2 regions of the Affinirhizobium capsici genome follow, and region 1 is predicted to be linked to the other one. Evidence: riboswitches for the same ligand, from Rfam matches in the RefSeq annotation. Region 1 holds a riboswitch; the other holds the start of a gene.
What was found. A riboswitch is a leader RNA that binds a small molecule or an ion and turns the genes downstream of it on or off. The one in region 1 is predicted to bind thiamine pyrophosphate.
Positions count from the first base shown of each region.

Region 2: linked by a shared signal. The riboswitch ahead of AC0JZ1_RS01850 (ABC transporter permease) and the one ahead of thiB (thiamine ABC transporter substrate binding subunit) in region 1 are both predicted to bind thiamine pyrophosphate.

Region 1 is NZ_CDRNXD010000007.1:260,073-263,476, reverse strand. It holds gene thiP (thiamine/thiamine pyrophosphate ABC transporter permease) at 1-978, opposite strand, end outside; gene thiB (thiamine ABC transporter substrate binding subunit) at 992-2,002, opposite strand; TPP riboswitch at 2,045-2,153, opposite strand; gene AC0JZ1_RS19475 (response regulator) at 2,209-2,658, opposite strand; gene AC0JZ1_RS19470 (ABC-F family ATP-binding cassette domain-containing protein) at 2,821-3,404, opposite strand, start outside.
Region 2 is NZ_CDRNXD010000002.1:412,730-416,133, reverse strand. It holds gene AC0JZ1_RS01855 (ABC transporter substrate-binding protein) at 1-529, opposite strand, end outside; gene AC0JZ1_RS01850 (ABC transporter permease) at 526-1,308, opposite strand; TPP riboswitch at 1,423-1,525, opposite strand; gene AC0JZ1_RS01845 (metallophosphoesterase family protein) at 1,657-2,925, shown strand; gene AC0JZ1_RS01840 (ATP-binding protein) at 2,925-3,404, shown strand, end outside.

The sequences.
Region 1 (3,404 bases):
ATGGAAGGATGAGGATGAGGCAAGCCGCACGAGGTCTGCATTCAACCCGCGCACTAAAATCGCCCCGAGAGGCAGCAGCAGAAACAGGCTCGCCAGCAGGATGACCAGCCCGTCCCACGCTCTATTCTTGACAGCGGTTCCATCGAAGCGGCGCAGACGGCGGCCTTCGCCAACTCGGTCATCCTCCGCTTTCGGAAGCAGGGAGAGCGCAGTAAGCACAATCACGGTCAGGCCGATTTGCAGCATGGAAAGCGCAACGGCGCGAGGCGGGTCAAAATCAAACCGCAGGGATTGATAGATTGCCACTTCCAGCGTTGTCGCCGCCGGTCCGCCACCCAAAACCAGAACCAGGGTAAAGCTCGTGGCGCAGAGCATGAAAATCAGACCCGCCGCGCCCGCCATGCTGCGCATGAGGATGGGAAGCTCAATCAGCCTGAAGATGCTCCAGCTGGACATGCCAAGGCTGGCGCTCAAGCGCCAATATTCCTGGGGCAGCCGCTCCAGTGTCGCCAGCAGCAGCCGCGCAGCCAGCGGCAGGTTGAAGAAAACATGGGCAATCAGAATTCCGCTCAACCCGTAAATGCTGATCGGCTGGCGAATACCAAGCTCCGCCAGCATTTGGTTGAAGACACCCTGGCGACCGAAAATCCCAATCAGCCCTAGAGCGCCGATCAACACAGGCAGACCCATGGGAACTGCCATCAGCCGAATGAGCCAGATGCGTCCGGAAAAGCGTGTCTGCCGTGCCAGTGCCAGTGCCACCGGAACACCGAACAGGATGGACAAAGCCGTGGAAAGCACGGCCTGAAGCAAAGTAAAACGGAGAATGCCGATGGTGTAGTCATCAAACAGCAGTCCGCTTGAGGGAGCAGCCGCGCCCAACAGCGTTAAAACAGGCACCAGGATAGCCAGCGAAAGCCCTGCCAGTGTTGCAATTCCTAAGCCAAGGCCATTTCGCTGCTGGCGTTTCGTCAGCATCCTCCGTTTAGCCTCACTTCATGCTCATGGCACTCAGCCATTCCCTTATCCAACCCTGCCGGTTCTTTGCCACCTCTTCCGGTGACATAAGAAAGGTCTTGCCCACGTCCGGCAGTTTCGAGAAAGCGTCAGGCAGAGGGTCTTTCGTGGCAGCCGCTGGCATCATCCAGTTGGTGGTTGGAATGATGGTCTGGAACTCAGGCGATAGCGTGAAAGCCAGGAATTTTCGCGCAAGGTCCTTGTTCTGCGAGGATTTGAGTGCGCCTGCCACTTCGATCTGAATGTAATGACCTTCCTCGAACTTCGCGGCTTTGTATCGATCCGTCTTTTCCTCCACCATGTGATAGGCTGGCGAAGTAATATAGGAAAGAACCATGGGCGCTTCACCCTTGGTGAAGAGGCCGTAAGCTTCCGACCAGCCGGGGGTCACAGTCAAAACGCGGTTCTTCAACCTGCCCCAGGCCTCAGGTGCCTTGTCGCCGTAGACAGATTTCACCCACAATAGCAGGCCGAGGCCGGGTGTAGAGGTGCGGGGATCTTCAATCACGATCTTCTGGGAGGCATCGCCTTCAACCAGTTCCTTCAGGCTCTTGGGTACATTCTTGAGTGTATCGCTGTCGTAAACCACTGCGAAGTGGCCGTAATCATAGGGAACGAACGTGCTGTCCGTGAAGCCGCCTGGGATTTTGGCAGCTGATGTATCTATGCCGTGCTCTTCGAACAGGCCGGTCTGTTTTGCTTCTTCGATCAGATTGGTATCAAGCCCTAGCGCCACATCTGCCTTGGAGGTCTGGCCTTCCAGCTTGAGACGCGTCAGAAGGGCGACGCCATCCGCCACGCCCACGAAATTCACCGTGCAGTCGCAAGTTTTCTCAAAGGCGGCCTTCACCTTCGGTCCCGGTCCCCAGTCAGAGAGGAAGCTCTCATAGGTGTAGACCGTCAGGCTCTTCTTGTCCTGCGCATGGGCAGAGCCCGCGGCAAGGAGCACGGAAAGTGCGGCCAGAGAAATTTGCAGGGACTTCATGGTTCAACGCCTCCAAACATCTTAAAACTTGGGAATAGGCGTCGATGGATGCCGTCTAATCCCTCCGCCGGTGTTAGCCGGATCAGGTTCCGCGGGTTGGCTGGGTCTCCTCAGCCTCTCAGCCACTCTCGTGGCACCCCGTTAGAGCTAGCAGATGTGTAATCAGAGCCGCTGTTCTTGGCAAGCGGCAGGTATCAAGCTGCCCTTTACTGGTTCGCGGCCAGTGCGCGCAGCTGATAGGGAACGGCAGCAATGCCACCCAGCCGATTGGCAACGGCATAGGCCACGGTTTCCTGCAAAATGTGTGGCATCACAGGTTTGGTCAGCACCCCAAGCGTCGCAGCATCGTGTCCAGCAAGCTGCTCAGGATTGGCCGTCATGAACACGACGGTAATACCGAACCGTTCCGCCAATTCGCGACCGATGGAGGGCCCCGTCGCGCCATCGGAAAGATTGACATCCACGAACGCAATATCAGCCGTGGGCGCAAGCCGCAAAGCATGCTCCCTTGCACTGGCAAAGCCGCTCACTTTCAGGCCCATTTCTTCCACCGTTTCGGCGATATCGAGAGCGATCAAAAACTCGTCTTCGACGATCAGAACTCTTTGATTCATGGCTGCATCTTCCAGCCGACGACGCATAACTTGAGTCGACATGGGACCATCCCCTTCGTTGAAACCTGATCAGCAGTAACATCATGTCCTGCCATCAAAGTCCCGAACGTGCCAATTTGGGAATTGTTCCGGTTTTAGTTGATGCTGGTGAATACTAACGGAACGTTAATCCAAACAATTACTTAAGGCTGTAGAAGACCGCTTCTACCCCTCAAGTTGCTCACGCAGCATTTCCAGTTCGAGCCATTCTTCCTCCATCGCAGTCAGTTTATTGCGCAAACCTTCCAGTTCTGCAGCAATGCGGTTGAAGGAAGTGGGGTCCTTGGTGAAGAGGTTCGGATCAGCCATTTTGGCCTCGCGAGCGGCAATGTCCTTCTCAATCTTTTCCATCTCCTTGGGCAGATTTTCGAGCGCGAATTTCTGCTTGTAGGAAAGCTTGGATTGGTTTCTGGACTGTGCAGGAGCAGAAGCGATTTCGGACTTTACCTTTTCACGCTCGGCCTTTTTCTTTTCCTCCTGTGCGCCGCGGCGCTGCGCCATCATGTCCGTATAGCCACCGGCATATTCAATCCAGCGTCCATCCGGTGCATCCGGGTTTGCCGGTGCAATGGTGGAGGTGACCGTGCGGTCGAGAAAGTCACGGTCGTGGCTGACAAGGATGACGGTGCCACTGTAGCCCGCGACAATTTCCTGCAACAGGTCCAGCGTTTCGATATCCAGATCGTTGGTCGGCTCGTCGAGGATCAGCAGGTTGGAGGGCTTTGCCATGATCCGCGCCAAAATCAGGC
Region 2 (3,404 bases), on a different contig from region 1:
CATCCACTTTGCCAGCAATCAGCGATGGCGACAGCGAAAAGTTAACATTGACCAGCTCAACATCCGAAAGCGAAATGCCGTCCGTTTCCAGCATGCGCTTCAACATGGCATCTTCGAAGCCCGAAACGGAAAAGCCTATCTTCTTCCCCTTCAGGTCCTTCAAGCTTTTGATCGGACCATCTGAAAGCACAGTCACTGTGTTGAGCGGTGTCTCGACAAGCGTGCCAAACCGCACAAGCGGTAGCCCTGCTGCATGATCCAGATAGAGATTGGGCTGGTAGTGAATGCCGATATCCGTCTGCCCTGTCGCGACCAGGCGCGGAACGGCGGAGGGGTCTGACGGCGGGATGAGGGTTACATCGAGCCCTGCTTCCTGAAAATAGCCCTTCTGCTGCGCCACGACCAAAGGGGCATGATCCGGGTTTACGAACCATTCCAGCAGGACATTCAATTTGTCTGCTGCCAGTGAACTACTGCAACTGAGAAGAATGAAGATTGCACTGAACAGTGCAAGAAGCTTGGCTTTCATGAGAGCATTCCTGAATGAAGTGAGGCATGGCGCAAAGAGGCGTTTTCCCGAGCCCAGGGAACCAGATTGATTGTCAGCCGATCAGTCATGAACCGGAGAAGCACTGTAAAAATGGCCAGTATTGCCATGGCAGCGAACATCACATCGGTTTGCAGCCGCGCATTGGCTTGCATCATGATGAAGCCAAGTCCCCCAGATGCGCCGACCCATTCACCCACTACTGCGCCCAGCGGTGCCAGAGGCGCAGCAATGCGCAGACCGGAAATCAGTGAAGGCAAGGCAAGCGGAATGCGCAGCAGACGCAGCGTTTGCAGATGGCTGGCCGAAGTTAAAGCTGCGGCATCCAGAACGGTGGCGTCGGTGCGTCGCAAGCCATCATAAAAGGCGGAGGCGACAGGAAAAAAAATAATAATGATTGTCATAGCCACCTTGGAGGCAAGGCCGAAGCCGAACCAGATGACGAGCAACGGCGCCAGCACAAACACCGGGAAGGCCTGCAAGACCAGCATCAGTGGCCAAACAATCCGGCCCGCTTTGGGGAAAGCAGCAATTGCAACGGCTGTGGCTGCACCGAGCACCGACCCAAAGAGAAGGCCAGTGATCATTTCGGTCGCAGTTAACAAGCTATGCTGGAAGAGGAAAAAGGGCTGGTTCAGAAAGACGTGGAGAACAGCCTGCGGAGACGGCAGCAGATAACGCGGTGGCGCGGTGAGTATAATGATCGCCTGCCAAAAGAGCAGAAGCATCATGAGAGAAACCAGCGCCTGACGCAGGGTCATCGCCGCACCTGGGACTGCCGAAGCGACGTTTCAACAATGGTGGATGGACGCGCCATCGCTCAATAACTCCTGCCCAAATTGATGTCGGGTCAGGCGATGAAGCGAAACAGCGCTGGCGTTGCGATTTTCCGTTCCTACGCCGGTATAACCCGGATCAGGTTCAAGGGTCCGGCTCACCGCCATCTCAGCACCGTCTGGTGCTCCCCTCGGAATAGCTTCACCTAAAGGTAAGCGGGCCAACATGTCAACGCAGACGACAGGTTCGTCATGAAGGATACGAATGACTAGAGGTTGTGCAGGGCAATATAACGACATTGAACAGAAGCGCGAAGCGGACTAGATCAGGGCATGGCCTTCAGGTTCGTTCATACCGCAGATATTCATCTTGATTCTCCACTCCGTTCGCTTTCGCTGCGAAACCCGGAGCTTGCCGCATTGATTGGCGATGCCACGCGCCAGGCACTCATCCATATTGTGGGTCTGTGTCTGGAGGAGCGAGTGGATGCCCTGATCATTGCTGGCGACCTCTACGATGGCGACCAGACCTCCATGAAAACGGCGCGCTTTCTGGCAAATCAGATGGAGCGCCTTCATGAGGCCAATATCAAGGTCTTCAAGATACGGGGCAATCACGATGCGCTTTCGCGCATTACGCAGGAACTGGTGCTGCCGCCGTCGGTGAAGGTGTTTACGGGTCGGGCGGAGGCGGTGGAGTTCAAGCATCACGGCCAAACTGTCGCTGTCCATGGTTTGAGTTTTACCAAGCCCCATGCGCCGGAAAGCCTGCTCACCAAGTACAAGCCAGCCATCCCGGGTGCCATTAATATCGGGCTCATGCATACAAGCCTCGCCGGTGCGCCGGGGCACGACCAATACGCCCCCTGCTCGGTCGCCGACCTTCATGCGGCGGGTTTTCATTATTGGGGGCTAGGTCATATTCACCAGCGCAGCGACCACGCTGGGTCGCGTAAAGTCATCATGCCGGGCATGCCGCAAGGCCGTGACATCAACGAAGCTGGCGAAAAAAGTGTGAGCCTTGTCACGGTGCACGACGATGGCAACGTCACCGTTGAGGAACGGCTGACAAGCATCGCACAATTCGAGCGGATCAGCGTCGATGTCTCTGGCACAACGAATTGGATCGAGGTTGTTGAACGGATTGGCGAGGCTTTGCAGAACCGGAGATCGATTACTCGCTCGGAGCATCTGGTTGCTCGTCTGAAACTGAAAGGATCTACTCCTCTTTCCTGGACAATCCGGCGCGATCTCGACCTGCTTCGCACCGAGGCGGAGCAGCGGGGCGAGCGCATCGGCAAGACGTGGATTGAAAAAATCGAGCTCGACCTCCGGGCTACTGGTGTCGAGCAACCATCAACCGGAACCGACCCGATTCTTGAGTTAAACGAGATCATGCGTGACCAAGTGATGGTCTCGGCTGGTTATCGGGAACAGGTTCGGGAGATGATTCAAGCGCTCTTGGATGATCTTCCCGCGGAGGCCCGACAGATTGCTGGCAAGGACGACGTTGAACGTGAGGCCTTTCTGCAAGCTCTTATTGCAGAAGGCGGAGAAGAGTTGGTTGCCAGAATGGCGCAAGCGCGAAGCGAGGACGACTGATGCGACTTCGCCGCCTGGACCTGACCCGCTACGGAAAATTCACTGGCCGCATTCTGGACTTCGGCGACAAGACACCGGGTTCGCCTGATCTGCACATTGTCTACGGGCTGAACGAGGCAGGGAAATCCACAGCCTTTGCTGCCTATCTCGACCTCTTGTTCGGCATTCATGACAAGTCACCTTACGACTTCCTGCACGCTTACAACACGATGCAGATTGGCGCCCGGCTGGAGATTGACGGGAAAGAGCATGAATTCGCCCGCATAAAGAAGCGCAGCAACTCGCTTCTGGACACAACCGGCCAGCCCCTGCCGGAGGCGCTGATCACATCCGCGCTCGGTGGTTTAACGCGCGAATCCTATCGGGCCATGTTTTCGCTCGATGAGCATTCACTGCAAGAGGGTGGACGGTCTATTGTGGAAAGCCGTGGCGATCTCGGCGAATTGCTTTTTTCCGCAAGTGCTGGCCTGGCCGAACTT